4 regions of the Ensifer sp. GW821-FHT05G01 genome follow, and region 3 is predicted to be linked to each of the others. Evidence: predicted binding sites of a transcription regulator. Region 3 holds the regulator's gene; each other region holds the start of a gene.
The links. Region 3 encodes PhoB, which activates phosphate uptake and scavenging genes when phosphate is short. Its sites were predicted from a motif close to TGTCATNNANCTGTCAT; they were not measured.
Positions count from the first base shown of each region.

Region 1: AC07UR_RS28505 (DUF1045 domain-containing protein) is a predicted target of PhoB. The motif match lies at 5,722-5,738, and genes of this name have one in related genera.
Region 2: AC07UR_RS16775 (DUF1045 domain-containing protein) is a predicted target of PhoB. The motif match lies at 5,566-5,582, and genes of this name have one in related genera.
Region 4: phnC (phosphonate ABC transporter ATP-binding protein) is a predicted target of PhoB. The motif match lies at 2,036-2,052, and genes of this name have one in related genera.

Region 1 is NZ_JBWKSC010000014.1:207,947-215,435, forward strand. It holds gene hutH (histidine ammonia-lyase) at 1-1,023, opposite strand, end outside; gene hutI (imidazolonepropionase) at 1,020-2,264, opposite strand; gene AC07UR_RS28490 (hypothetical protein) at 2,724-2,924, shown strand; gene phnN (phosphonate metabolism protein/1,5-bisphosphokinase (PRPP-forming) PhnN) at 3,205-3,792, opposite strand; gene AC07UR_RS28500 (alpha-D-ribose 1-methylphosphonate 5-triphosphate diphosphatase) at 3,789-4,928, opposite strand; gene AC07UR_RS28505 (DUF1045 domain-containing protein) at 4,930-5,637, opposite strand; gene phnE (phosphonate ABC transporter, permease protein PhnE) at 5,764-7,281, opposite strand; gene phnE (phosphonate ABC transporter, permease protein PhnE) at 7,291-7,489, opposite strand, start outside.
Region 2 is NZ_JBWKSC010000006.1:196,463-203,951, reverse strand. It holds gene guaD (guanine deaminase) at 1-473, shown strand, start outside; gene AC07UR_RS16800 (alpha-hydroxy acid oxidase) at 642-1,778, shown strand; gene uraH (hydroxyisourate hydrolase) at 2,121-2,483, opposite strand; gene AC07UR_RS16790 (ureidoglycolate lyase) at 2,497-2,994, opposite strand; gene uraD (2-oxo-4-hydroxy-4-carboxy-5-ureidoimidazoline decarboxylase) at 3,091-3,594, opposite strand; gene puuE (allantoinase PuuE) at 3,594-4,523, opposite strand; gene AC07UR_RS16775 (DUF1045 domain-containing protein) at 4,614-5,414, opposite strand; gene AC07UR_RS16770 (PRC-barrel domain-containing protein) at 5,694-6,083, shown strand; gene AC07UR_RS16765 (NAD(P)/FAD-dependent oxidoreductase) at 6,152-7,294, opposite strand; gene mnmC2 (tRNA (5-methylaminomethyl-2-thiouridine)(34)-methyltransferase MnmC2) at 7,333-7,489, shown strand, end outside.
Region 3 is NZ_JBWKSC010000001.1:455,059-462,547, forward strand. It holds gene pstB (phosphate ABC transporter ATP-binding protein PstB) at 1-687, shown strand, start outside; gene phoU (phosphate signaling complex protein PhoU) at 741-1,454, shown strand; gene phoB (phosphate regulon transcriptional regulator PhoB) at 1,653-2,336, shown strand; gene AC07UR_RS02250 (GcrA family cell cycle regulator) at 2,398-2,922, opposite strand; gene AC07UR_RS02255 (aspartate aminotransferase family protein) at 3,343-4,542, shown strand; gene argF (ornithine carbamoyltransferase) at 4,671-5,588, shown strand; gene AC07UR_RS02265 (Hsp33 family molecular chaperone) at 5,830-6,819, shown strand; gene apaG (Co2+/Mg2+ efflux facilitator ApaG/CorD) at 6,825-7,217, opposite strand; gene AC07UR_RS02275 (CDP-alcohol phosphatidyltransferase family protein) at 7,329-7,489, shown strand, end outside.
Region 4 is NZ_JBWKSC010000014.1:216,170-223,658, forward strand. It holds gene phnE (phosphonate ABC transporter, permease protein PhnE) at 1-30, opposite strand, end outside; gene phnD (phosphonate ABC transporter substrate-binding protein) at 138-1,043, opposite strand; gene phnC (phosphonate ABC transporter ATP-binding protein) at 1,130-1,972, opposite strand; gene AC07UR_RS28530 (NAD(P)/FAD-dependent oxidoreductase) at 2,139-3,266, opposite strand; gene AC07UR_RS28535 (LysR family transcriptional regulator) at 3,347-4,303, opposite strand; gene AC07UR_RS28540 (DUF8692 domain-containing protein) at 4,476-5,354, opposite strand; gene AC07UR_RS28545 (acyl-CoA dehydrogenase) at 5,449-6,636, shown strand; gene AC07UR_RS28550 (CaiB/BaiF CoA transferase family protein) at 6,647-7,489, shown strand, end outside.

The DNA.
Region 1 (7,489 bases), on a different contig from region 3:
CGCGATCTGGTCGGCGGCAAAGGCAACCGGCTCGGCATGGAAGTTGCCGCCGGAGACCACGGAATTGTCGGAAAGCACCAGCGGGTTGTCGGTGACGGCATTCGCTTCGATTTCGAGCACGCGCGCGACCGATCGCAACAGGTCGAGGCAGGCACCATCCACCTGCGGCTGGCAACGGATGCAATAGGGATCCTGCACCCGCTCGTCGCCTTCGATATGGCTCTCGCGAATGGCCGAGCCCGACAGGAGCGCGCGAAGGGCGGCGGCCGTGTCGATCTGGCCCTGATGGCCGCGAAGTGCGTGAATATCGGGATGGAACGGGGCCGAAGATCCCATCGCCGCATCGGTGGACATGGCGCCGGTGACAAGGGCTGCCTGGGCGGCGCGGTGGGCGCGGAAGAGGCCGGCAAGCGCCAGCGCGGTGGAGGTCTGCGTGCCGTTGATCAGCGCCAGCCCTTCTTTGGCGGCAAGCACGACCGGCGTCAGTCCTGCCTTGGCAAGGGCCTCGGCGCCGGACAGGCGGGCACCCGCGAAGAATGCTTCACCGTGGCCCATCATGACGGCGGCCATGTGGGCGAGGGGCGCCAGGTCGCCGGATGCACCGACAGATCCTTTTTCCGGTATCACCGGGATCACGCCCTTTTCGAGCATCGCTTCGATCAGGCGTACCAGTTCGAGCCGGACGCCCGACGCGCCGCGGCCGAGGGAGACGAGCTTCAGCGACAGGATCAGGCGGACGATGTTTTCGGCAAGCGGCTGGCCGACGCCGCAGCAGTGCGACAGGATCAGGTTGCGCTGCAGGGTGGCGACATCGGCGCTATCGATCTTGATCGAAGCCAGTTTGCCAAAGCCGGTGTTGATGCCATAGACCGGCGCATTGCCGGCAACGATCTCGGCGATGCGGCTGGCGGCCTTTTCGATGCCTGCGTCGAAAGATGGATGTAGGCGGGCAGGTTCGCCGGTCCAGTAGATGGCCTCGAGATCCTCAAGCGGAACCGAGCCCGGATGCAGAATGATGGTCATGGACCGGTCCTTTCGCCCCTAAAGATGCGCGTATGAAGTGGATTGAAGCCGATGCGGTAGACGAGTTCGGCCGGGTCTTCGATATTCCAGAGTGCGAGGTCGGCCGACTTGCCGACTTCGATAGTGCCGGTTTCACCCAGGAGCCCGAGCGCACGCGCCGCCTCGCGGGTGACACCGGCGAGGCATTCGGCAACGGTCAGCCGGAAGAGGGTCGCCGACATGTTCATGGTGAGGAGCAGCGAGGTGAGCGGCGAGGTGCCCGGATTGCAGTCGGTGGCGATTGCGATGCGCGCACCGGCGTCGCGCAGTGCCTGAACCGGCGGCAGACGCTCTTCACGCAACGCATAGAAAGCACCGGGCAAAAGCACGGCGACCGTTCCGGCCTTGGCAAGCGCTGCTGCACCTTCGGCGTCGAGATATTCGAGATGGTCGGCGGAGAGCGCACCGTATGACGCCGCGAGCTTAGCGCCGCCGAGGTTGGAAAGCTGTTCGGCGTGGAGTTTGACTGGCAGGCTGAGTGCTCTGGCGCGATCGAAGACACGAGCGATCTCGGCGGTCGAGAACGCGATGCCTTCGCAGAACCCATCCACTGCGTCGACCAAACCTTCGGCATGGGCCGCGTCGAGGCCTGGCAGAACCACGTCTGTGATGTAGTCGCCGTTGCGGCCCTTGTATTCCGCGGGCGTCGCATGGGCGGCGAGGTAGCTGGTGACCACGCGCACCGGTCGAAGCGTTTCGAGCTTGCGGGCGGCGCCCAGCATATTGAGTTCGGCCGTAATGTTCAGCCCGTAACCGGATTTGATCTCGACGGTCGAAACGCCTTCAGCAAGCAGCGTGTCGAGGCGCGGTAGGGCGCTTTCGACCAGCTGATCGACGGTCAGTGCATTGGTCGACTTCACCGACGAAACGATGCCGCCGCCGGCGCGGGCAATATCTTCATAGGTAGCGCCTTCGAGCCGCATCTGGAACTCGCGGGCACGGTTGCCGCCATGGACGAGATGGGTGTGGCAGTCGATGAGGGCGGGCGTCATTACCCGGCCTTGGCAATCGGTCGCTTCAAGGCTGTGTGCGAGTTCGGCGGGCAGTGCGTTCTCCGGCCCTACATAAGCAATGCGTCCATCGACAACTGCTACGGCCGCGTGCTCGACGAGGCCAGCACCTTCGGCGGTTTCGCTGAGCGTCACAAGGCGCGTGTTGCGCCAGAGTCCGGATGCCGGCTTGCGGGTCGAGAGTTCGTTCATAAGGTCGCCTCCACTGAATATAATGTATATACATATTAACTTGCTTCACAAGAGGAAATTTGGGAAGCCGGCTGAAAAGGAAAGAGACCGTGGCGTGGAAACGAGGCCTTGGCCACCGTTTCGAAGTTGAACTGGCGACGCTAGCTTTTTGATCTTTGGGAGAATTCCCGTTGCGTTTGGCGGGCGGACTCCAACCGGAGAGTAGTCCGCACATCGCGGTCGAACAGCGCCTTGGCGAGCGGCACCGTCAGTTCGGTGAGCACCTTGTGTTACTGAACTTCGCGGATGATCTCTCGACCTGACTCGGGCCACAGACGTCGGGTTCGCCAAAGCACGCGGTATCACCCGAGATGAAGTCATCGCCGTCATCTTCCCTGATTGGGCGATCGGCCAGGGGTGATGCCGTTGCCTGGCACCAGCAAGGGTTGATAAAACGCGTCCGTCGTGTACGGTCACGACATGCAGAACGATAACCGCTCAGAGATCAGGAAGGCGATTTCACTTGCCTTGGGAGCCGCAATGGCGCTGGCCGGCGCAGCTGGCTTCCTGTGGATGTTCTTCTTCGTGGTTGAGCCAGTCAAAATCCTGATCTGGATGGCGCCGATCGGCGTCATGGCGACCGGGATTGCCATTCTCTACGATGATCTGAGAAAATCGTGATCTGTTTGTAGCCGGCAGCTCGCTGCTGCAAAGCTTTGTCGAATGCGTTGCAAACGCTCCTCATGTCGTTTGCCACCTGTGGTTTGCGCTGCATCAGGTTGGGCTTGATGTTTAGGTCCCGATCTAAGTCCGCAAGTTGCTTGTGCGTTACGAAGAAAGCCCCGAAACGCGACGGGCGTCGGGGCTTCGTTCTGTCTCTGGTTCGCGGCAGTTACCGAATTGCTCTGACGAGACGATGCGTGCTGCGGCTCAAATGCGTGGCCTTCCCATCCTGTGCTCGCTAGGCCGCATGATCCGCGTCGATACGCAGCCGCTCAACGAGTTCGACAAAGCGGTTGCCGGCGATCTCCAGCCTGCCGCTGTTGTCGATCACGCTGACGCCGGGGCCCGAGGTGACGTCGGGTGCCTGGCGGCTGAGACGTCGCAGCACCTCTTCCTCGCTCTCGCGACCGCGTTCGGCAAGCCGCTTAGCGAGCACCGAGGCTTCCGCCGTGACGACGACGACGGCGATGTCGCCGAACGTTTCCCTGAACGCCGGCAGAGCGCCGCGGCTGCCGTTGACGATCGCCGTCATGCCGGCCCTGACATTCTGAAGCACTGCTGAGGGGATGCCGTATTTCAGGCCGTGCGCATCCCAGAAGACGGCGAAGGCGCCGTCCTTCTGCATGTCCAGAAAATCGTCTTCCGAGACGCTTTCATGCACCTCGCTGCCGGCGTCCGACGGGCGGGTGATGACGCGCCGGACGAAATGCACGTCGTGACAGTCGGAAAAGTGCTGGGCGGCAAAACCCATGACGCTGTCCTTGCCGGCGCCGCTCGGGCCGACCACGACGACGAGTGCGCCGCGCCTGCGTTCGAACGCACTCATGCGACGCGCCGGCCTTCACGCCAGACCGAACGCACGACAGGAATGCCTTCCTGTCGGTGAACCCGCGAGATATCGGCGCGCAGGCCGACGGCGATGCGACCGCGATCGTCAAGGCCGACTGTGCGAGCCGGCGTCGCACTGACCATGGCAATCGCCTTCGGCAGGTCGATGGCCTCAAGTTCGTCAGCCAGCACGAACGGCGCGTGGATCAGGCTGAACGGCACATAATCCGACGAAAGCACGTCGAGCACGCCGCGGTCGGCCAGATCGCGGGCGGCGATGTTGCCCGAATGCGACTTGCCACGCACGATGTTGGGTGCGCCCATCAGCACGCTGAGACCGGCGCGATGGGAGGCTTCGGCCGCTTCGAAACTCGTCGGGAATTCGGCGAGCTTGATGCCGTAGCCGATCGATTCGTCGACATGGGCGATCGTGGCGTCGTCGTGGCTGGCGATGGTGATGCCGCGCTCGGCGCAGGCCTTGGCAAGGGCGTCGCGGTGCGGGCCGGCATACTTCGCCGAAAGCGCCTGCTGGCGCGCGACGAACTTTTCGAACTCGGCATCTGACAGGCCGCGCTTGGATTTGTAGTAGAGCGTGTACTGGTCCATCGTCTGGAACTGACGCTGGCCCGGCGCGTGGTCCATCAGCGATACCAGCTTAACCTGCGGGTCGTTCTGGAAGTCTTCGTAGTGATCGAGCACGTCCGAAGTGGAAACCTCGCAGCGCAGGTGGATCAGGTGGTCGGCGCGCAGGCGACCCTCTTGCTGGGCTTGCGCCAGCGCGTCGGCCATGCTGCGCATCTCGCCCTTCTGGAAACCGCCGTCCTCGTCTGAGCCGAGGCGCAGGCAATCGAACACGGTGGTGATGCCTGACGTGACCACCTGCGCATCATGGGCCTGGATCGCCGCGATCTTCAGCCAGCGAACGCCCGGCCGTGGCGAATAGTGCGCTTCCAGATGGTCGGTGTGCAGTTCGACGAGACCCGGTAGCAAATAGTCGCCTTCGAAGTCTTCGCCGGTGCTTACAGTGCCCTTCGAGATATCGGCAATCTTGCCGTCGCGGATCAGCACTGAACCGTCGAGGATGCTGTCCTCGAGAACGATGCGGGCGTTGGTCAGGACTTGTTCTTTGCTCATCTCATGCGATCTTTCGTTGTGTCGCGCCGCCAAGCGGCAGCAGGGAATGGACCAGGAACGGTGCGCCACGGTGCGGCTCGACGAAGAGCGCAACTGACGTAACGTCAAGCGGGTCGCCGATATGATCGGCAAAAGTGCTATCGAGCACGGTCCGCATGGTTTTCGCTGTCTCGGTGGGGACGGGCCCGGTCAGCGTCAAGTGGAACTGGAATTCTTCGAAAACATAGGGATATCCCCATTTTTTCAAGTATTCTCTCTGTCGCTCCGGCAATTTTTCCGGATTGCGCCGTGCCATGTCAGCCGCCGACAGAGGTGCCCGGAACGGCTCGAAATACTGGACGGCTTGAGCCGCCAAATTCTGCAGCGGCTCGCAATGGGTTGCAGAGACGAGCGCGAAGAAGGGGCCGAGTTGATGCAGTGTCAGTTCCGGTATCTCGAAAGGTTCGACATCTGCGGCAAACGCTTCAAACGCTGCGACCAGTTCGGCTTCGCTGCGGCCATCGGCAAGGGCGAAGGGAGCCTTGAGGGTGCCATGAAAACCATAGCGTCGGGGGTCGGCCGTCAATGCGTGCCGCGTGTCGGCATCGAGATCGGCCAGTGCCGGAAATTCACTGGTCTCGCCGGTAAAGGCGTCACGGCCAAGCCAACGGGCCGCCGTCTGCGACAGCCGGTCATCCGCCGGCGGCGCGAAGTAGATTGCATAACGCACGGTCTTCACTTTCTTGTATCGACCGGCCCGCCAGGACGGCGGGTCGATTGTTCGCGGGACGCGATGCGCAGCTAGCCGATTTCCATGACAACATCATGATGGCGAAGCTGCAAAACGCTCATCTCGTCAATGCGCTTTCTGGCCAATCAGCCGCGAACGCAGGGCGTTCGAGATGCTGTCGAAAATAAACACAACCAGCAAGATCAGAAGCACCATATAGGCGACATTTTCCCAATCGGAATTGGTGCGCATCGCCTCCCAGAGTTTAAGGCCAATGCCGCCGGCACCGACGGCTCCGATGATCGTGGCCGAACGCGTGTTGGATTCCCAGAAATAGAGCGCCTGGCTGGCGAAGACCGGCAGTACCTGCGGCAGCACGCCGAAGCGCTGGACGGCAAGCGGCGTGGCGCCAACGGATTTCACGCCTTCGCGCTGCTTGTCATCGATGTTCTCCAGCGCCTCGGAGTAGAGCTTGCCGAGCGTGCCCGTGTCGGTGAAGAAGATCGCCGACATGCCGGCAAGCGGCCCGGGGCCGAAGGCGCGGGTGAAGAACAGTGCCCAGATGAACATGTCCACCGAGCGCAGGAAGTCGAAGAAGCGCTTGACGATCTGGTTGGTCAGGAAATTCGGGGTAATGTTGCGCGCCGCCAGGAAGCAAAGCGGAAACGCCACCAGCGAGGCGAAAAGTGTGCCGACGAAGGCCATGACCACCGTCTGCAGCAGCTTGGTCCAGACATCAAGATGTTGCCATTCTGCATTGTAGAGAATGTTGTTCCAAGCGAGCCCCAGGTTTGATCGCGCCGGATCGATGCGCTCGCCGCCTGTGATCAGCGAAAGCACCTCACCATAGCTCTTGCCGAAGAAGGGCGAGTTCGTGTCGAAAAGGAAATTGGCCCAGCCGAAGAAACGGTTGCGCACCGAGACGTCGTCGCCTTCGACTTCCGCCCAGCCGGTGGCGCCGAAAGCGAGTGTGATTTTTTCACCGGGACGTTTTTGTGTGGCCCAGGCAGGAAGGGTACCTTGGGGCGTGACGGTGTCCTGGCCATCGACGGCCATGGTCAGGGTTTCGCCCCTGTGTGTGGCCGTTACCAGGCCGTCGGCGACTTCGATCTTCGTCGAGCGGTTCAGGGTGATGACCGCCCTCGTAATGACCTCAGCCGTTCGGGTTTCGGATCGGCTTTGCATGCTTGCGGCGTCGGTGCTGCCCAGTGCCGAGCCGGGCGCCATGAAGCTGAACGACGAGCTTGCCTTCGGCATTGCCGACGGTGTGGCGGACGCAGGGATCTCGACGGTCCGGGTCACGATCTCCTTGTCGAGTTCCACCCACGACGGATTGGGATTGGGGCCGAGCGGTGAGTTGCGCTGGAAGTCGATCGTCATCGTCTTGTCGCGCGCGATCTTGAGCTCGGGGCGGACCTCATAGGAGACCCAGTCGGCAAGATAGGTTCCGGCGATGCCCCAGTTGGCGTTGCCGAGCACATGCCCGATCGAGAAGAACCACCAGCTGAAGATGAGATAGACCACGAGGCCAGCGCTGATGAGGATGGTGCGCAGGCGCTTGTTCGAGGAACCCTGCAGCAGGTGCGGGTGGCGCGACGCAATCGCATCCATTTCGAGCGGGCTTAGTCTGTTCGCGGAGGTCATGATGGGCACCTACTGGGCAAGCTGGAAGGCCTGGTCGCCGACGAGGCGACGGCGCAGCCATGCGGAAAACTGGTCGACGGCGAAGATCGTCGCAAACAGGAGGATGACGATCGCCAGCGTCTTCGCCTGGTGGCCCTGGCCGATCGACAGGCGCAGCAGCTCGCCGATACCGCCGCCGCCGACCGCGCCGATGATGGTGGAGGCGCGC
Region 2 (7,489 bases), on a different contig from region 3:
TGAGTGAGACTGGATCGGTCGCGGTCTTTTGCCCGACATCCAATCTCTTCCTCGGCTCGGGGCTTTTTCCGTTGCGGGCGCTCAACCGACGCGACAAGCCGGTGCGCACTTCGGTCGCCTCCGATATCGGCGGCGGCACCAGCTATTCCATGCTGAAGACGCTCGACGAGGCCTACAAGATCCTGCAGTTGCAGGGCGAGCGCCTGAACCCGTTCGACAGCTTCTTCATGATGACCCGCGGCAACGCCGAGGCGCTGTCGCTGGTGGATCGGATCGGCACGCTCGAGGCCGGCACCGATGCGGACTTCATCGTGCTCGACATGGCGGCAACGCCGGCGATGGCGCTGCGCGCCGAAGTGGTCAACTCGCTTTCCGACGAGCTGTTCCTGTTGCAAACGATGGGCGACGACCGCTCTGTGGTCGAGACCTATGTTGCGGGAAGACCGGCAAAGTCGGCACTCGCTGCCGCCTGATTTTGCCACAGAACGAAAAGAGGTCAAAAAAATTGACCTCTTTTCCCAAGCGCTATTAACAAGCCTTCGGCAAACATGGTAAGGGCTGTGAAGTCAGTCCTCGAGCAGGCGTGCACGGTTTTCGCCGACATCCGCTCTGCCCCTGCGTTTCAGATGAAGGCCGTTTCCATGACGCAAATCCTCGAAATCAGCGACCTCAAGGCCCTTGCCAAGCGCCGCGTGCCAAAACTCTTCTTTGATTACGCCGACAGCGGCGCTTGGACCGAGGGCACCTATCGCGCCAACGAGGAAGATTTCGCCAAGGTGAAGCTGCGCCAGCGGGTGCTGGTCGACATGACCAACCGTTCGCTGGAAACGACGATGATCGGCCAGAAAGTGTCTATGCCGGTGGCATTGGCGCCGACCGGCTTGACTGGCATGCAGCACGCCGACGGCGAGATGCTGGCAGCCCAGGCAGCCGAGGCCTTCGGCGTTCCCTTCACGCTCTCGACAATGAGCATCTGCTCGATCGAGGACGTGGCGTCGGTCACGACCAAGCCCTTCTGGTTCCAGCTTTACGTCATGCGCGAGCGCGAATTCGTGCTGAACCTGATCGACCGCGCCAAGGCCGCAAAGTGCTCGGCGCTGGTTCTGACACTCGACCTGCAGATCCTCGGCCAGCGCCACAAGGACCTGCGCAACAGCCTGTCGGCCCCGCCGAAGCTGACGCCAAAACATCTCTGGCAGATGGCGACGCGTCCGGGCTGGTGCATGAAGATGCTCGGCACCAACCGCCGCACCTTCCGCAACATCGTCGGCCATGCCAAGAGCGTCACCGACCTCTCCTCGCTCGGCGCCTGGACGACGGAACAGTTCGACCCGCAGCTGTCGTGGAAGGACGTCGAGTGGATCAAGGAGCGCTGGGGCGGTCCGCTGATCCTGAAGGGCATTCTCGATCCGGAAGACGCCAAGATGGCGGCTGCGACCGGCGCCGACGCGATCATCGTCTCCAACCACGGCGGCCGCCAGCTCGACGGCGCCCATTCCTCGATCAGCATGCTGCCGCGCATCGTCGATGCGGTCGGCCACCAGATCGAGGTGCACATCGACGGCGGCATCCGCTCCGGCCAGGACGTGCTGAAGGCGGTGGCGATGGGCGCCAAGGGCACCTATATCGGCCGCCCCTTCCTCTACGGCCTCGGCGCCATGGGGAAGGAAGGCGTGACCAAGACGCTGGAAATCATCCGCAAGGAGATGGACATCACCATGGCCCTCTGCGGCAAGCGCGATATCAACGACGTCAACCGCGACATTCTCGCGGATTGAGGCACGGCCTTTCGACTACTCTCCATGGAGACAGCCTCAGGATCGGCCTCAAAGAGCGCAGCGCGTCAAACATGGCGCGCTCGAGACACTGCAACGCGCTAAGCTTGCTCAAAAATTCCGGCGGTTCAACGCCGGTCAAGGGCAGCCCCAGCTCTCACCGTCATGCTCGGGCTTGACCCGAGCACCCACCACACTCAAGCTCTTCCGCGTCCGGCGCATGGCTGGATCCTCGGGTCAAGCCCGAGGATGACGGTCGGAGAAGGCGAGCGCGAAATCAGAGCTGCCTCCGCTCAGCAGATTGCCTGCGGAACCTCGTTCTCCAAGCATGCAGAAAACCAGCGCTCAACTGCCGCGATAGGTAGAATAGCCGTAGGGCGAGAGAAGCAGCGGCACGTGATAATGGCTGCCCGGATCGGCGATGCCGAAGCGCAAGGGAATCAGGTCGAGGAAGGCGGGTTCCGGCAGCTCCACACCTGCTCCCCGCAGATAGGCGCCGGCGTGGAAGACGAGCTCGTAGCTGCCGGCCATAAAGCCGACGCCTTCGGCCATCGGGCCATCCACCCGCCCGTCGCTGTTGGTGTGGACGGTGCGGATCAGTTGCCGCTCCTCGCCTTCGAGCCAGAAGAGATCGATGCGCAAGCCTTCGGCGGGCTTGCCGAGCGCGGTGTCGAGGACATGGGTGGTCAGACGGCCGGTGCTGCTCATCGCGTCTCTTCCTTCAGATTGCGCTCTCGATGACGAAGGGCTCTTCATAAGAATACTCTTCGAGATTGTTACCCGGCCCCTCGCGGTCGACGACGATGAAGTCGTTGACGGCGCCCACCGTCATCAGTGGGTGATGCCAGACATTGCGGCCGTAATTGACGCCCTGCCGCCCCTGCGCCCGGAACACCCGCGGCGCGCCCGGCTTGCCGCCCTCGTCTTCGGCAACGACCACAAGCCAGGGCCGGTCGTCGAGCGGCGAAAAACTTTGGCTGCCGAACGGGTGCCTCTCCATCATTGCGACCGAATAGGGGAAAGCGCGTGGCTGGCCGCGAAAGATGTTGATGATGACATTGGCGCCCTCGCCGGTGACATCGGCGCGCGCCAGGCCGTGGAAGCGCTCGGTGTTGCCACCGTTGATGTAACGCATCGACGCAGGATCCGCTTCGATGACGGTGCCGAATGGGGCGAAAGCGTCCTGTGTAAGGGGTTCGATCGAAAGAATACGCGACATCAGGCAATAACCCCGCGGCTGTTGCTGCCGGCGGTATTGGCATGATCCGGTTCGACTACCCTCCATAACGGTGAGAGTAGAGTGCGAACGGGTACGTCAGGCATTTTCGTCTCCTGGAAGCATGGATTGCAGCCGCAGACGAGCGATTTTCTCCACCTGCGCACAGGCGGTCTCAAATTCCTCTTCGGTCGAATTGTCAATGCGCCTTTCGAACGAGGCGAGAATATCGTTCTTCGTCAGACCCTTGACGGCGATGATGAAGGGAAAGCCGAACTTCTGCGTATAGGCCTCGTTGAGCGCCGTGAAGCGGGCATGCTCGTCGGCCGAAAGACGATCAAGCCCGGCGGACGCCTGCTCGGCGGTCGAGTCCGCCGTCAGCTTGCCGGCGATCGCCAGCTTGCCGGCAAGATCCGGGTGCGCCCGCAGCACCGCGAGCCTCTCGCGCGGCAATCCGGCGCGAAAGGCCTGGCAAAGGGCCGAGTGTACATTGCCGGCTGAAAGTCCCGTCGCGGCCGCCCGGTCATAGGCTCGTTCGGCAACCCAGGGAGAATGCTCGAACACGCCGCCGAAGCGGCTGACGAAGGCGTCGCGATCGGACATCAGAGAGCCCCTTCCGGCTTGTGGTGTTCATACCAGTGGCGGGCGATATCGATGCGCCGCGGCACCCAGACCTTGTCGTGCGACATGACGTAGTCGATGAAACGCGCCAGCGCCGCCGCACGGCCCGGACGGCCGACGAGGCGGCAGTGAAGACCGATATTCATCATCTTGGCGTCGCCTTCCTTGCCTTCCTCGTAGAGCACGTCGAACGTGTCCTTGAGATAGGTGAAGAACTGGTCGCCGGAGTTGAAACCCTGGTTCGTCGCAAAACGCATGTCGTTGGCGTCGAGCGTGTAAGGAATGATCAGATGGGGCTTGTCGGCCGTAAGCCCCGGAACCCAGTAGGGTAATTCGTCCGCATAGCTGTCGCTGGAATAGAGGAAACCTCCCTCTTCGAGAACCAGCTTCAGCGTGTTGTTGGACGGCTTGCCCTGGTAAAGGCCGAGCGGACGCTCTCCGGTCAGCTCGGTGTGCAGACGCACCACCTCGCGGATATGCTCGCGTTCCACCTCTTCGGGGAAATCCTTGTATTCGAGCCAGCGCAGCCCGTGGCTGGCGATCTCCCAGCCGGCTTCCTTCATGGCGGCGACCGCTTCCGGATTGCGCGCCATCGCCTGCGTCACGCCATAAACCGTCAACGGCACGTCGCGGCTCGTAAACATGCGCCACAGCCGCCAGAAGCCGGAGCGCGAGCCGTATTCGTAGATCGATTCCATGTTGAGGTTGCGCTGCCCCGGCCAGGGCTGCGCGCCAACGATCTCCGAAAGCAGGTTTTCCGACGCCGGGTCGCCATCGAGAATGCAGCTTTCGCCGCCCTCTTCGTAGTTGAGCACGAACTGCACGGCGATGCGCGCATCGCCCGGCCAGTTTGCCTTGGGCGGGTTGCGGCCATAGCCGACGAGATCGCGTGGATAGGTAGTCTCAGACATCAAATCACCCTTCGAATTTTCCGGAACGGTATCATCGCCGCCCGGATTGTCGAGACAAAATGACGTCAGTGCAGACGGTTAGCGACTCGGTTAGCGACCGGCCATCAACGCGGCCACCATCCGCGACAGCGGCGGAACCGGGCTCGGCGCAAGCGTTGCCTCGGCTGCGGCCCGCTTGATCCGGTCCGCCCGCTTGGTCGCGGAAATCTTGCCGAGCGGGTGCTGAGAGTGAACGCGCATCGGAGCACCCGATTCCTGCTCGACGAACAGCGCCAGGCTGCCGATCGTCAAGGGTTGCATCAGGCACGGCTCGAACAGGTCGCGAAGCGGCGCCTCGATGCGGCGTATCGCGTCCTGACCGAGCGGCCCGGTCAGCATCATGTGGAAGCGATATTCGTCCATCACATGTGGATCGCCCCAGCGATGCAGATTCGAGAATTGCGGCGCCGTCAGCCGGTCCGGATCGGAACGTTCGATCTCGTCTTCGCTCAGCGGCGCGCGGAACGCGTCGAACTCCTGGATGATGCTGGCGGCGAGCAGGTGCATCGCCGTGCTCGGGATCTGCGGCATCAGCCCCCAGCACTGGCCGAGGCGAGCCACTTCCATCCGCTCGATCTCGAACGGCATCTGGGCGCCGGCAAAGTGCATCAGCGCCTTGAGCAGCTGCGCCTCGTCCATATCAGGGTGGAGCCTGAACGGCGACATCACCACCGCATGAAACCCGAAGCGACGTGGAACGGCCGTGTGGAAAGCAATCTCGGATGCGGTCAATCCGCAGATCGACGGCAGTTCGGTAGGCTCGCCCGAGTAGACGTTGCGACCGAGCCAGCTCGCGGCAACCGTTGAGAGCGGATCGGCCATCGGCGGCGTGAAACAAATGGCGTAACGCATGCGCATGCTCCGGAAATCCGTTCTGGCACTTGCCCGCGACAACCAATCTCGATCGTCGCCAGGGCTGGCGCAGGTTCAAAACCTTGAGAGCGTCAACAATGCTTCCCCGAGGAAACGCGACGCTCTACTGCCTGCGTCTTAGGTGATTTGCGTGACAGATTGACGAAGTAGGCGGGGCATGCCTGGGGATCACGCCCAAGGTTCTCGACCGAACTGTTTCGGAACCATCGCGGCCAACAGCCGTTCCCCTGATGTAGCCAACAACGATGGAGAAGAAGTGTGACCTATCACAATGCGAACCTTCAGGACGCCAGCATCAAGGAAACCCATGACCTGATCGCGAGCGACAAGGTTGAAGGCACGAAGGTTTATGGCGCCGACAGCAAGCACATCGGCTCGATCGAGCGCGTGATTATCGAAAAGCGCAGTGGTCGCGTGGCCTATGCCGTGCTCGGCTTCGGCGGTTTTCTCGGCATCGGCGAGGATCACTATCCACTCCCCTGGGCGAAGCTGACCTATGACGAGAGCCTCGGTGGCTATCGCACTGACGTGACCCGCGAACAGGTCGAGCGCGCGCCGAAGTATCATGGCAGCGATGAATACGACTGGAACGCCGAGAACGGCCGCCGCGTCTACGACTACTACGGCGTGCCGCCTTACTGGATGTAACGACCGGGTTTTCCCGATACAGGATTTACGGGCCCCGCCAGCGGCGGGGCCCTTTGCATGACGACGCCTTAAAGATGTTTCTCGCGAAGTGCCGCTATGTGTGTCCGGCACAGGAAGGTGTCCGGAATTTCGATTGACGGGCGACCCGTGATCTCATCGACGACGAAGCGCGCGAGGCGATGGGCGATGCCGAAGCTCACCTTGAAGCCGCCTGTCAGCACCGACAGGTTTTCGTGATCCGGATGCCGCCCGACCATCGGCTCCCGTTCGGTCGATTTCGGCCGGATGCCGGCCCAGCGCTCAACCACTTCCGCCCCGAGTAGAGCCGGAACCAGCACCTCGGCCCGCCCAAGCAGCTCATTCAAGAGTTCATCCGTGGACAGCGGATCGGCATATTTGTTTTCGCTGGTGCTGCCGACAGCCACATGCCCGTCGTCATGGGCGACGATGTAGACGCCGTCGGTGAAGATGACGGGCAATTGCGGATCGACATCGGCCAGCAGCAGCGCCGCCTGGCCCTTGACCCCCGTGCCGCTCGGTCCGCGGATCGGTCCGCACAGCGTGTCGATCAGCGGAAAGCTGCCGATACCGGCGGCAAGAATGCAGTGGCCGAATGCGATTTCCGTACCGTCATCGAGTTCCGCCCGGCCTTGGCCGGGGTGGATACCCCGAACGCCGCTTCCCTCAACAATCCGCACCTTCGGCGCTCGCGCCAGGGCCGCGCGCAAAACTGCCAGCATCTGGCGAGGCGCAAGCCGGCCGCCAAGCGTATCGAACACCAATCCGTGGGCCATCTCTTCCGCACCGAGCCAGCCGGAGGGCGCCTCGTCTCGCACATGCCAGAAGAACCGGCGGTCACCTGCCCGCCAGTTTGCCAATGCATCCTGTTCGTGGCGAAGGGCGATGTCACGCAGATGCGGCTTGGCGAGCGGCATGATCCGGCCGCTGCGGCGATAGCCCGCCGAAAGCCCGGTTTCAGCCTCGAGCGCTTCGATCTCGCTCTCAAGCAACACCAGCGCTTCGAATTGGAATTGTTTCTTGGCGTTCCACTTGTCGGGCATATGCGGCATCAGCGCGCCGAGGATGCCGCCGCTGGCACCGGCGCCGATGTGGCGCTCTTCGACAAGGCAGACGCTCATGCCCGCGCGTGCCGCCATAAGGGCGGCCCAAAGCCCCATGATGCCGCCGCCGATGATCAAAACTTCGCTCATCGATTGACCTTCTCCGGTGGCGGGATTATCGCCATCGCATGACAGGATCCGCCGCAGAACCGAACCAGCCCCCGGCCCATCAAAGCCTCGATTGGCACGAGGGCGATATGCCCTATTCGCGCGAATTTGGCGATCACTTTTATTGCCGCACCGATGGCCGGCTCGAATGCGGGCACGTGTTCCTTGCCGGCAACG
Region 3 (7,489 bases):
CTCAACATCCGCGAGAACACGGTGACCGCGCTGATCGGCCCGTCGGGCTGCGGCAAGTCGACCTTCCTGCGCACGCTGAACCGCATGAACGACACCATCGAGAACTGCCGCGTCACCGGCAAGATCACGCTCGATGAAGACGATATCTACGATCCGACGATCGACGTCGTCGAACTGCGCGCCCGCGTCGGCATGGTGTTCCAGAAGCCGAACCCGTTCCCGAAGTCGATCTATGACAACGTCGCCTACGGCCCGCGCATCCACGGGCTTGCCCGCACCAAGTCGGAGTTCGACGATGTCGTTGAAACCAGCCTGCAGAAGGCTGGCTTGTGGAACGAGGTGAAGGACCGCCTGCAGGAGCCCGGCACCGGGCTTTCCGGTGGCCAGCAGCAGCGTCTGTGCATCGCGCGCGCCGTTGCCGTCAGCCCGGAAGTCATCCTGATGGACGAACCGTGCTCGGCGCTCGACCCGATCGCGACGGCCAAGGTCGAGGAGCTGATCCACGAACTGCGCACAAACTTCACCATCGTCATCGTCACCCACTCGATGCAGCAGGCAGCGCGCGTTTCACAGCGCACCGCCATGTTCCACCTCGGCAATCTTGTCGAGGAGAACGATACCGACAAGATGTTCACCAATCCGGATGACCAGCGTACCCAGGACTACATCATGGGCCGCTTCGGCTGATCGCTGAAGCTCGCCTTCACCCCGTTTCCTGAACGCGCCCGCAAGGATCACAGATTATGTCCATGCACATAATGTCCGCCTATGACGAAGAACTGAAATACCTGACACGCCGCATCTCCGAGATGGGCGGCATTGCCGAGCAGATGGTGGGCGAATCCGTCCGCGCGCTGGTCAATTCCGACCTCGCATTGGCGCAGAAGGTGATTTCCGACGACACCATCCTCGATGAAGCCGAGCGCCAGATCGGCGAAAAGGCGATCATCACCATTGCCAAGCGTCAGCCGGTGGCTGCCGACCTGCGCGAGATCATGGGGTCGATCCGCATCGCCTCCGATCTGGAGCGCGTCGGCGACCTCGGCAAGAACAACGCCAAGCGCGTCATCGCCGTTGCCGGCTCCGGCATCCCGCGCAAGCTGGCACGCGGTCTTGAACACCTGGCAGAGCTTGCCCTCGTGCAGCTCAAGGAAGTCCTCGACGTCTACGCCTCCCGCTCGCCGGAGAAGGCCAACAGCATCCGCGAGCGCGACGAGGAGATCGATGCGATCTACACCTCGCTGTTCCGCGAGCTGCTCACCTACATGATGGAAGATCCGCGCAACATCACGCCCTGCACGCATCTTCTGTTCTGCGCCAAGAACATCGAGCGCATCGGCGACCACGCCACCAACATCGCCGAGACGATCTACTACATGGCGACGGGTGCGCAGCCGGAAGGCGAGCGCCCGAAGGACGACAATACGTCGACGCTGGGTGCCGTAAAGGACTAAGCCCGAATACGTTCGAGTGCCTGCTTTTGAACCTCATCCGGTCGCAGCCACGGTTGCGGCCCCGCTTTGCTGCGTCTGTAGCCACCCGATTTCGCGCGTGCGTTTGAAATCGCCCGTAACGCTTCAGATGCTATATGTTCGAGCATCACGTCGCGTTCGATCGAACACGGGATGCTCTGGGTAAGGAGACGTTACCTGATGTTGCCGAAAATCGCCGTTGTCGAAGACGAAGAGGCGCTGAGTGTGCTCTTGCGCTATAACCTCGAAGCCGAGGGTTTCGATGTCGATACGATCCTGCGTGGGGATGAGGCCGAGATCCGTCTGCAGGAGCGCCTGCCGGATCTCTTGATCCTCGACTGGATGCTGCCGGGTGTTTCCGGCATCGAGCTTTGCCGACGCCTTCGCCAGCGCCCGGAGACCGAGCGCCTGCCGATCATCATGTTGACGGCGCGGGGCGAGGAGAGCGAGCGGGTTCGCGGCCTTGCCACCGGTGCCGACGACTATGTGGTCAAGCCGTTCTCGACCCCTGAGTTGATGGCCCGCGTCAAGGCGATGCTGCGGCGTGCCAAGCCCGAAGTTCTGTCTACGCTGCTGCGCTGCGGCGATATTGAACTCGACCGCGAAACCCACCGGGTGCATCGCCGCACGCGCGAGGTCCGCCTCGGTCCGACGGAATTCCGCCTGCTCGAATTTCTGATGTCCTCTCCGGGTCGGGTTTTCTCGCGGTCGCAGCTTCTCGACGGCGTCTGGGGCCACGATATCTATGTCGACGAGCGTACCGTCGATGTGCATGTCGGCCGCCTGCGCAAGGCGCTGAATTTTTCGAGCATGCCGGATGTCATCCGCACCGTTCGCGGTGCCGGCTACTCGCTCGAGAGCTGAGCCATTCATCCAATAAAAAAGGGGCCGCGCGGCCCCTTTTTTATGTGTTGTCTTCGAAGCCTTAGCGAGCGCGGCGGCGCTCGGCGGACGGCTGGTAGGCAAGCCGCGCATGGAAAGTGCAATAGGGCGAAGCTTCCGGAGAGTCGTTGCCGCAGAAGTGGAACTCTTCCTTCAGCGGGTCGCCGATCGGCCACTTGCAGGTGCGCTCCGTCAACTGCGTCAGCTCAAGGCGGCGCGACATCGGTACGACCACATCCGTCCGAACGCTGAAATCCTGTTCGGCAACGAAATCGACTTCGACCTCTTCCTTGAGAACGGTGGCGCCAGCCGGGCGGGTAACCGTGCGGGTGGTGACGCGCGAAGCGTAGTTCGGAGCGCGCGGCGCCGAGGTGGCCGGGCGCTGCTTCGGCCGGGTCGCGGCGGCTGTGCCGCCAGCCTTGGCCCTGCCGGGCAGGCTCAGCCGGTGAACCTTGCCGATGACCGCATTGCGGCTGACGCCGCCAAGCTGTGCCGCGATCTGGCTCGCGCTCAGGCCCTCGGACCAAAGCTTCTTCAGTTTTTCCACCCGCTCGTCAGTCCAGTTCATTTCTGCACTCTCCGTTCTCAGCGTTGGCGATGACAGAATCCCTCACCACGCTCCGGACAGGCTCCGGAGCTGCAACGCGATAACACTTTTGGTGACTAGGTCCGCCGCATGCGTCTAGTAATTGAACGTTAACCTACTGACCGGCGGACTCCGTGGCAAGAGTCCGCGGAATCACGCCGAATCGATTTCTTGGTTTTCCCCAACTTGCTCGGTGGGCGTTGTATTTTTGCAAGCCCTGCCGGGTGATTTTTTCGTCGCATGGATGAGCCCGGTCCGACCGCACTGCAAGGCTTGGTTTTGTTGACATTGCGCTGCGAAATAGGAATAGTGCCTGCGCCGCCGCAAGGCGGCATTTTTAATTTTCTGCCGCGCTTAACAGGGCGCGGATCGATGCCGATAGCAATGAAGGAGAGGCTCGCCATGACTGCAACCACGCCGCTTTACGACACCTACATGCGTGCGCCGTTGCGTTTCGAGCGAGGAGAGGGTGTCTGGCTGATTGCGGAAGACGGCACGCGCTATCTCGACTTCGCCGCCGGTGTCGCCGTCAACTCGCTTGGCCATGCGCATCCGCATCTGGTCGAGGCACTGAAGGCGCAGGCCGAGAAGGTCTGGCATCTGTCGAACCTCTACGAGGTTCCCGGCCAGGAGAGCCTCGCACGCCGGCTGGCGGCAGTGACTTTCGCTGATCGTGTCTTCTTCACCAATTCCGGTGCTGAAGCGCTTGAATGCGCGATCAAGACCGCTCGTCGCTACCACTATGCCAAGGGCAATCCGGAGAAGTTCCACGTCATTACCTTCGAGGGTGCCTTCCACGGACGCACGATCGCGACGATCGCCGCCGGCGGCCAGCAGAAGTATATCGAGGGATTTGGCCCGAAGGCTCCGGGTTTCTATCAGGTGCCCTTCGGCGACATCGCGGCGGTCAAGGATGCGATCACCGACGAGACGGCGGCGATCCTGATCGAGCCGATCCAGGGCGAGGGCGGCATCCGCCCGGTCACCAAGGAATTCATGCAGGAACTGCGCGCGCTTTGCGACGAATACGGCCTGTTGTTGATCCTCGACGAGGTCCAGACCGGCGTCGGCCGGACCGGTAAGCTTTTCGCCTATGAATGGGCTGGCATCCACCCGGATATCGTCGCTGTCGCCAAAGGCATCGGCGGCGGCTTTCCGCTCGGCGCGTGCCTCGCGACGGAAGAGGCAGCTGCCGGCATGGTCGCCGGTACACACGGTTCGACCTATGGCGGCAACCCACTTGCCATGGCGGTCGGTAACGCTGTGCTCGACGTCATCCTGGCCGACGGTTTCATGGAGCATGTCCGCGACGTCGCCCTGGTCTTCCGCCAGGGGCTCGCGTCGCTCAAAGATCGTTTCCCCGATGTGATCGAGGATATCCGCGGCGACGGGCTGATGCTCGGCATCAAGGTCAAGGGGCCTTCGGCGGATCTCCTGAAGGCAATCCGTGCCGAGAAGCTGCTGGCCGTTCCGGCCGGCGAGAACGTGCTGCGCCTGCTGCCGCCGCTGACCGTGACGGCCGAAGAAGCGCGCGAGGGTCTGGCGCGCATCGAACGCGCAGCTGAAGCGGTGAGAAGCGCGAGCGGCACTGCCGCAGCCTAATTTTTGAACCCGGAGATCGGCAGCGATTTTCCTAAGGGTCCATGCGTGAACCCGAGGCGTCGAAGCGTTTTTTAATCTTCGGCCCCGGCCGCGCTTCAGGGCCATTCTGAGGACAGGAATTGACTACGATGGCAGGCACAAGACACTTCATCGATCTTTCGGCCATGACGGCAGCGGATCTCAGGACGATCATTGACGACGCGCGCGTGCGAAAGACGGCGACCAAGGCCGGAACCGCCGAAAAGCCGCTCGCCGGCAAGATGCTTGCGATGATCTTCGAAAAGCCGTCCACCCGTACCCGCGTTTCCTTCGATGTCGGCATGCGCCAGCTCGGCGGCGAGACCCTGTTTCTCTCTGGCACCGAGATGCAGCTCGGCCGCGCCGAGACCATCGGCGACACCGCCAAGGTGCTGTCGCGCTACGTCGACGCGATCATGATCCGCACAACCGATCACCGCCGGCTTCTCGAACTTGCCGAACACGCGACCGTGCCTGTCATCAATGGTTTGACCGACGACACGCATCCCTGCCAGATCATGGCCGACATCATGACCTTCGAGGAGCATCGCGGACCGGTGAAGGGCAAGACCATCGCCTGGACCGGTGACGGCAACAATGTGCTGCATTCGCTGATCGAGGGCTCGGCCCGCTTCGGCTACCGTATGAACATGGCGGTGCCGCTCGGCTCCGAGCCGCATGACAAGATCCTCAACTGGGCGCGCAACAACGGCGGCGAGATCCTGCTGTGCCACGAGGCCGAACAAGCCGTTGCCGGCGCCCACTGCGTCGTCACCGATACCTGGATCTCGATGAACCAGGAGCATCGCGCCCGCGGCCACAACGTCTTCCAGCCCTTCCAGGTCAACGAGGCGTTGATGAAACACGCCTCGTCGGACGCCCTGTTCATGCACTGCCTGCCGGCACACCGCGGCGAGGAGGTGACCGACGAGGTCATCGACGGCCCCCAGTCGGTGGTGTTCGACGAGGCGGAGAACCGGCTGCATGCGCAGAAGTCGATCATCGCCTGGTGCATGGGGCTCGTCTGACCGGCGAGCGCGCCCCTTGAAATTTGCCGCGTGCGACCCGATTTAGGCCGCATGCGGGACGTTCCTGGGTCGAAACCACGGACGCACCCCGACGACAGGCAGGGCATGACGGGCCGGAAAATGGCACATGCCTGCTGGACAAATCCGTTTATGGCGGGATCAAATAGGATGACGGGCAGGCTGCGCCGGGGGATGTTCATGTCCTTCGCGCGGCCTTCTCCGGTTACGTAAGGAGCTGCAGATGACTGAGATGGCGCCCGGACTTGGCGAATTCGATTTTGCCGGTGACGACCATGTCGTGCCCTTCCAGGTGGAAGGCCTCGATGTTCGCGGCCGCGCGGTCCAGCTCGGCCCGATGCTCGATGCCATCCTTGAGCGCCACAACTATCCGCTTCCGGTCGCCCGGCTCGTCGCCGAGACCGTGGTGCTGACTGTGCTGCTCGGCACGTCGCTGAAGTTCGACGGCAAGCTCATCGTCCAGACGAAGAGTGACGGTCCCGTCGATCTCGTGGTCGCCGATTTTGCCACGCCCGACAAGGTGCGCGCCTATGCCCGCTTCAACGAGGAAGCGCTTGCCGATGCCTTGAAGGACGGGCGCACGCAGTCGCACGAACTGCTCGGCAAGGGCATTCTCGCCTTCACCATCGATCAGGGCGCCCATACCCAGCGCTATCAGGGCATCGTCGCGCTCGATGGCGCCACGCTCGAGGAAATTGCCGGCGTGTATTTCCGCCAGTCGGAGCAGATCCCGACCAAGGTGCGCCTCGGCGTCGCAGAGTTGCTCGACCGCGACGAGAACGGCAAGCCGCGCCATCGCTGGCGTGCCGGCGGCATGGTTGCGCAGTTTCTGCCGGATGCACCGGACCGCATGCGCCAGCCGGATCTTTCGGGCGGCGACGGTGACGACAACGACGATCTCTTCGACGAGGACGATCTGTGGGCGGAAGCCAAGGTCATGGTCGAGACGATCGATGCCGACGAGCTGACCGATCCGATGGTCGGCACGGAGCGCCTGCTCTATCGGCTGTTCCACGAACGCGGCGTTCGCGTCTATCAGCCGCAGGCCGTCTATGATCGCTGCAGCTGTTCGCGCGAAAAGATCCGTTCGGTACTGACCGGGCTGCATGCCGACGACATCGAGAGCACGATCGAGGACGGCTTGATCAAGGTGACGTGCGAGTTTTGCTCGACCACCTATCGCTTCGAGGCAAGCGAAGTCCGTCAGCAGTAGACTGGCTAATTCAGGGTTCGCACGAGCCCTGGTGAATCGAGCGAGAAGGCGGGGATGGCCACGTTGAAGTGTTCTCCGCCTTCCGATTCCATGCTGTAGTGGCCGAACATGACGCCAGACGGCGTATCGAGCGGGCATCCGGAAGAGTATTCGTAGGTGTCGCCCGGGTTCAGCAACGGCTGCTCGCCGATGACGCCGGGTCCGCTGACCTCGTCCACCTGACCGTTCTCGTCGGTAATATGCCAGTAGCGCGTCATCAGCCGGACCGCCTCGGTCGAATGGTTGGCGATGACGATGCGGTAGCCCCAGACATAGCGGCTGTCATCCGGATCAGATTGCTCTTCCAGATAGTACGGCTCCACCGTAACTTCTATGTCGCGAGTGAGCGCGCGATACATGGGCAACACCTTGTTTCAAGTCTTTCAGGGTATTCTACAGCAATATGGTTTCGTCAAGAATAACGGCAGGATTGCATGCGTTGCCTGCAACACGGCGGGAAGGCTGCGCCGATGCTTGATGGCGCGGTGAGAAAACATCTGGATCCGATGCTGGATCGCGTGGGCGCCGCGCTCGCCCGCGGGGGCATCAGCGCCAATGCTGTCACGATCGCCGGCCTGGTGCTCGGCCTCGTTGCCGCTGCCCTGATAGCCGGGCAATTCTATCTCGCAGG
Region 4 (7,489 bases), on a different contig from region 3:
CAGATGCTTCGGGAGCATGGAAGTTGCCATGAATGTTCCGGCAGTGCCGGCCTCTGTCGACAGGCGCTACCAGCGCCCTAGCAAAAAGGCGAACGCTGGCCGCTTTGGCGGCCAGCGTCCTTGAATGATCGGAAAGATCAGCCGCCGATCGTCGCCTTGCGGGCGTCGATGATCGGCTTGTAGAAGTCGGCGTTGACTTCGGTGAAGCCGGTGAAATCGCCGCCCTGGATGGCGGAGAAGCAGGCGGCATCGGTCTTCGGCAGGTCGAGCATGAACTGCTTGAACTTGGCCTTCATGTCGTCGTTCATCGTCGAGCGCACGACGATCGGGCCGTTCGGGATCAGCGGCGACTTCCAGAGTTCGACCAGGTCGTTCATGTCGAGGATGCCCTTGTCGACCATCTTCTTCAGGTTGCCCGAGGTGTAGCCGTCCTTGAATTCGCCGACGCCCGAACCGAAGGTCGTGCCGGCATCGAACGTGCCCTTGACGACTTCGAGAACGAGGTTTTCGTGACCGCCACCGAAGCCGGTTTCAGCGAAGAATTCCTTGACCGGCGCGCCGATCGATTCCGGCAGCGTGACGAGCGGGATCAGGTAGCCCGAGGTCGAGTCCGGATCGGCGAAGCCGAGCTTCTTGCCCTTCAGGTCTTCGAGCTTGGTGATGCCCGAATCCTTACGGGCGACCATGATCGAGTGGTAGCCGGTCGAACCGTCAGTCTGGACCGTCGTCAGGATCGGCTCGACGGCGTCAGCCTTGGCGAGGTAGATCTTGGCAAAGCCGGACGCGCCGAGTTCAGCGTAGTCGAGCGTGCCGCCGAGCAGGCCCTGGATGACGCCGTCATAGTCGGCGGCCGGGAACAGCGAGACCTTTTCGACGCCGATTGCGGCCGGCAGCTTGTCGACAATGCACTGGAAGTTGCGCAGGCGGTCGGCTTCGTTTTCGCCGCCGATGATGCCGACGCGGAATTCCTTGAGGTCTTCGGCCTGGGCGTGGCCAAGGAGGGCGAGCAGGGCAACAGTGCCCAGAAGAGCTTTCTTCAGCATAAGGTTCTCCCGTTTCTCCGGCTGTGCCGGATGATATTCGGTTTCAAAGAGGTGCCCTTGACGTGGGCCTTCGATCCTGGCGGGCGTCAGATGCCGGCCAGTGCCAGCGGCTGGAGGCCGGCAGATGCCGTTTGTTCCTGCGGGACGGCCGCGGGAATGTTGATGCTTGTCGAGGTCATCGATTCCTCGATGCCCGTATCGGCGCCGTAGATCTCGGCGACGGCGGCCGCCGTCAGATCCTTTGGCTGGCCGTCGAAGACGACGCGGCCGTGGGCCATGCCGATGATGCGTTCGCAGTAGTTGCGCGCGGTATCGAGCGTGTGAAGGTTGGTGATCACGGTGATGCCGTCGCGCTCGTTGATGTCGCGCAGTGCATCCATGACGATCTTGGCGTTGAGCGGGTCGAGCGAGGCGATCGGTTCGTCAGCGAGCAACATCTTCGGCTGCTGCATCAGGGCACGGGCAATCGCCACGCGCTGCTGCTGTCCGCCGGAAAGCGTGCCGGCTGCCTGCAATGCCGTCTGTTCGATGCCGAGGCGTTCCAGCGCGCCGATCGCCATGATCCGCTCTTCGCGGGTAAACATGTTGAGGATGCTGAGCACCGTCGAACGATGGTTGAGGCGGCCGAGCAGCACATTGGTCAACACGTCGAGGCGCGGCACCAGGTTGAACTGCTGGAAGATCATCGCGCAGTCGCGCTGCCAATTACGAAGGGCGGCACCCCGCAGCGACGAGACTTCCGTGCCGGCAAATTCGATCGAGCCGGACGACAGGTCGACCAGGCGATTGATCATGCGCAGCAACGTCGACTTGCCAGCGCCGGAGCGGCCGATCACGCCGACCATCTGGCCCTGGGGGATGTCGAAGGTAACCGAGCTCACGGCTGTCTTCTTGCCGAACTGGCGGGTTACGTTCTTCAACTGAAACATTTCTAGCAGGTCCTCTTACGGGGAGACCGGTCATCGGTATGACACCTGCCATATCGGCGCTTCATGAAAGCGAAATGTCAGTTTCTTGTCGTTTGTGTTACAGTTCACACCCTCAAGGACGTCGTTAACAAAATGTGACACATTCAGCGGACAGGAACACCCGTTGCTACTGCTGGAAGCGCTCCGGGCTAAAGATGGTCGCACCAAGGCCGTTGGCGGCGAAGCTCTCGGGTGCGGGCGCCCCGATCAGCAGGTTGGCGGCAAAAGCACCCAATGCCGGTGATGTCAAGATGCCGTAGCCGCCCTGGCCGGCGAGCCAGAAGAAATCCGTCCGACCCTTCGCATAACCGATCACCGGCAACTTGTCGGGCGAGAAGCTGCGCAGGCCCGCCCAGCTCTTGAAGATGCGGCGGACGGGCACGGTCGTTGCCTCCTCCACATAATGGGCGGCCCACGCGACATCGATCTCCTCGGGCTGGACGTCGCTCGGCTCGCACGGTGTGGCATCGGCGGGGGAGGCAAGCAGCCTTCCACCTTCGGGCTTCATATAGAAGTCCTCGTCGATCTCGTTGATTTCGGGCAGGGTCAGGGCGTCGATCTCTGCGGGGAGGTCCACGGTGATCGCGGTGCGGCGATGTGGCACGATGCCGACCGGCTCCACGCCGAAGAGAGTGGCAACCGGATCCGCCCAGCCGCCGGCGGCGTTGACGACGACTTGCGCGCGAATGTCGCCTGCACTGGTCGAGAGCACCCAGCGGTCGCCCTCACGGCGCGGAGCGATGACGTCGCTGCGCTCGATCACCTCGGCGCCATGGCGACGGGCACCGCGCAGGTAACCTTGCATGAGGTTCTCGACCTCGATGTCCCAGAAATTGGGATCGTAGAAGGCGCCGGCGACATACTCGCGTCGCAGGACCGGAACGAGCGCGATCGCTTCGTCGACCGTCAGTCTCTTGAGGTCGGGATTGGCTGCACTCTCTTCAGCAAACACCGCCTCCAGCCGCGCCGCCTTTTCCGCGTTGGCGATCATCACGCCGCCGCGCTGCTTGAGCAACTGCACGTCGGAAAGGCCCTCCGGCGGCTGATCGAAGAAGGTTTTGGAGATGGCGGCGAGCTTGCACACTTCGGGCGCGTTGTAACGCAGCACGAATTCCGCAGCGGAGCGGCCAGTGCTGTGATAGCCGAGGCCATCTTCCCGTTCGATGATAGCGACGGAGCGGTGCGGTGCCAGGAAATAGGCAAGCGATAGTCCTGCGACGCCGCCGCCGATGATAGCCACATCAAATTCACGCATGTCCCGCCCTCACTCCTGATTTGGCCGGACCATAGGCAACGTGTGATCTGCGTTCAAATTTATAACGGGAAATGCCGCTATCAATTCTGATGATGCTCGAGGCAGTGGTCGAGGGGGACTGTGTCGGCCACATGCGCGAGGAAGGCGGCCTCGGCGGGGTTGAGAATGGAGTTCGGGTTTGAGATGCGAAACACGTCTGTCGTCGGCAGGTTGTCGTAGGGCGGAAGCTGCCAGAGCCGACCCTCTGCAACGCCGGCTGCGGCGAGATGGTCCGGCAGCATGCCGATGCCGATATTGGCTGCGATCAGCCGCATAACCTCCTCGACATTGCAGGATACAGCCCGAACCTGCTGGCCGAACGATCCGATGGCGCGCACCGCTGTAACAGAGTTCATGTGCTGGCCGCCGAGCACGTCGGCGATGAAGGCGATATAAGCATTGCCGCGCAAGTCGTTGAAATCGACGCCCTCGACGCCGAACAGCGGATGATCGCGGCCGCAGTAGAGCGCATAGCGTTCGCGGACGTGAAAGGCCTTGTTCAGCCAGTCCGGGATGTTGCCGTCGCAAAGCCCCATCGTCGCGATGTTGCGCTCGACGGCACTCAGCACGTCGACAGTCGTGGCGACAGTCACCGATATCGTCGCCTTCGGGTGCTTGGCAAAGAAACTCTCGAGCTTGCGATCCCAGGCCGGGTTGTGGGCATGGCTGACGACATGAATGTTGAGATGGCCGGTGATTTCCTCGCCGGCCGTTTCAAGGACGTTCGGAAGGCGGATGACGGCGGCGAAGATGTCGCGGCACTGTGCGTGCAGCCTCGCTCCGGCGTCTGTCAGGTCGAACCGGCCCGGACGGCGATCGATCAGCTTTTGCCCGACAGTCTGTTCGAGCCGCTTGAGCGCCATGCTGACGGCCGGTTGCTGGAGCAAGAGCCTGTTGGCGGCAGCGGTGATGCTGCCTTCTTCCACCACGACGACGAAGGTGCGCAGCAGGTTCCAGTCGAGATTGTGGGCGAAGCGTTCCAGACGGTCATTGGCCATGGGAGTGGATCGTGGCTTCCCTTTGTCTCATGGATGGCATTCGGCAGCTGCGTGCGGATGCTTTCCTCTACAGCCAGCCCTTAGCCTTGTCGCCATATTGGCCCGGATTTGCAATATGTACGCGAGGCGAGAATGCCAGGAACGAATGGCCGTCGCTGATCGTCGTGGAGAATCAGCGGGTTGTTGCTCCATCCAAATCCGTCGGCTGGATCTGCGGTGTGGCGCCTGCTGGTTGACGCAGGCGCGGCGTCGTAAACTCGAAGGCAAGTCCCGACATGTCCAATCGGCGCAGCACGGCGTAGAGCATGATCAGCATGCCGAGAAACTCAAGTGTTTCCTCGATCGTGGAGGCAACGAGATAGGCGGGGTTGAAGTAGGTCGGATCGGCCAGCAGGCCGCCCAGTGCTTCGAAGCCAAGAGCGCCTGTGACATAGATGGTGCCGGCGATGAAGAAGAGGTTGCGTATTTCTGCGGGTTGCCGCCACACCCTGCGCAGATAGGCCAGGGCGATGACGGCGGCGAGCACAAGCCCTGGCACGATCCAGGCGAATCCGGCGCCCGTCATGCCCGGCAATGCCAATTTGTCGGTGGCGAGTAACCCATGAAGCTCTGCCGCTTCATCCAGAGACATGTAGGCGAACACGACGCCGAGCCCCCACCACGGCCACGCTGAACCGCCTTGTTGCCGTTCGGCCAATCCGACCAGCATGCAAGCGGCGCCGACCAGGACGATCAGGACGGAGCTTGCCCAGCTTGGAATGTTGAGCTCGCGATTGAGATCGAAGAGGTGGCCGAAACTCGTCACCGTTGCAGTGAGGGGCCCGCAGCTCTTCAGCGTCCAGCAAACCATGACGAAGCAATGAATGGCGATCAGACCGGCAATCATCACCGCGATGAACCAGATGAGCGGTGTCAAACGGACATTGCAGATTCGACGATCCATGACAGACACACTCCCATAAAATGTCCCGTTAAGGATATGACAACCATAAGGCTCGGTCCATAAGGCGTCGCTAAACAAGGTTAAGATTGCCCCGACCGCCTGGGCCATTCCGCAGACGCATGAGCCGGTGCCTCAATTTCGTTTGAAAGCCTTGGTTCTGCTTGCCATAACCGCAAGTGGAAAAATCCGATGGGAGAGAGACATGGCCGGCAAGACGCAATTTCAATGGGATGACGCGTTCCTCCTCGAAGATCAGTTGACCGAGGACGAGCGCATGATCCGCGATACCGCGCGGGCCTATGCGCAGGATCGGTTGCAGCCCAGGGTCATTGCTGCCTATCGCGAAGAATCAACCGATCCCGAAATCTTCCGCGAAATGGGCGATCTCGGCCTGCTTGGCGTCACCGTCTCGGAGACCTATGGTGGCGTCGGCGCTTCCTATGTCGCCTACGGTCTCGTCGCCCGCGAAGTCGAGCGCGTCGATTCTGGCTACCGCTCTATGATGAGCGTGCAGTCCTCGCTCGTCATCTACCCGATCTATGCCTACGGCTCGGAAGAGCAGAAGCAGAAGTACCTGCCCAAGCTGATCAGCGGCGAGTGGATCGGCTGCTTCGGACTGACCGAGCCGGACGCCGGCTCTGACCCGGCGGGCATGAAGACCCGCGCCATCAAGACGGAGAGCGGCTACCGCCTCGTCGGTTCGAAGATGTGGATCTCCAATGCGCCGCTCGCCGATGTCTTCGTCGTCTGGGCAAAGTCAGAGGCCCATGGCAACGCCATTCGCGGCTTTGTGCTGGACAAGGGTATGAAGGGCCTTTCGGCGCCGAAGATTGCGGGCAAACTGTCGCTTCGCGCTTCGATCACCGGCGAAATCGTCATGGACAATGTCGAGGTCGGCGAAGATGCGCTGCTGCCCAACGTGGAGGGGCTGAAGGGCCCGTTCGGCTGCCTCAATCGCGCCCGCTACGGCATCTCATGGGGCGCACTCGGTGCGGCCGAATTCTGCTGGCACGCGGCGCGCCAGTACGGTCTCGACCGCAAGCAGTTCAACCGCCCGCTTGCACAGACGCAGCTCTTCCAGAAGAAGCTTGCAGACATGCAGACCGAGATTTCGCTCGGTCTCCAAGGGTCGCTCCGCGTCGGCCGGCTGATGGACGAAGGCCGGATGGCGCCTGAAATGATCTCGCTCGTCAAGCGCAACAACTGCGGCAAGGCGCTCGATATCGCTCGCATGGCGCGCGACATGCACGGCGGCAACGGCATTTCCGAGGAATACCAGGTCATGCGCCACATGGTGAACCTCGAGACGGTCAACACCTACGAGGGCACGCATGACGTCCATGCGCTGATCCTCGGTCGCGCCCAGACCGGCCTCCAGGCCTTCTTCTGAGCCGCCGGTCATGGAAGCGCCACTGAAGGGTATTCGTGTTCTGGAACTCGCCCGCATTCTCGCGGGCCCCTGGATCGGCCAGACGTTGGCCGATCTCGGCGCCGACGTCATAAAGGTGGAAAGCCTGGCGGGTGACGACACCCGCACTTGGGGGCCTCCTTTCGTGGAGGGCGAGGACGGCGAGAAGCTCGATGCCGCCTATTTCCACGCCTGCAACCGCGGCAAGCGCTCGGTCGTGCTCGATTTCACCACCGAGGAAGGGCAGGAAGCCGTTCGCCGGCTGGTAGCGCAATCCGACGTGTTGCTCGAGAATTTCAAGGTCGGCGGCCTCGAGAAATATGGCCTCGACTATGAGAGCCTGAAGAAGGTCAACCCGCGCCTGATCTATTGCTCGGTCACGGGCTTTGGCCAGGATGGACCCTACGCCCATCGCGCCGGCTACGACTATATCGTCCAGGGCATGAGCGGGATCATGGACCTGACCGGCGAGCCGGACCGCGAGCCGCAGAAGATCGGCGTCGCCTTTGCCGACATCTTCACAGGGCTCTACGGCGTCATCGCCGTACAGGCAGCTTTGGCGCAGCGTGAGCGCACCGGTAAGGGCCAGCAGATCGATATGGCGTTGCTTGACTGCATGACCGGCGTGCTTGCCAACCAGGCGCTCAATTTTCTGGTCTCGGGAAAGGCGCCACGCCGCCTTGGCAACGCCCATCCGAATATCGCGCCCTATCAGGTCTTTCCGACGGCTGACGGACATCTGATCGTTGCCGTCGGCAACGACCGGCAGTTCGTGAAATTCTGCAACCTGCTTGGTCGCGCTGATCTGGCGACAGACGAGCGCTATCTGACCAAC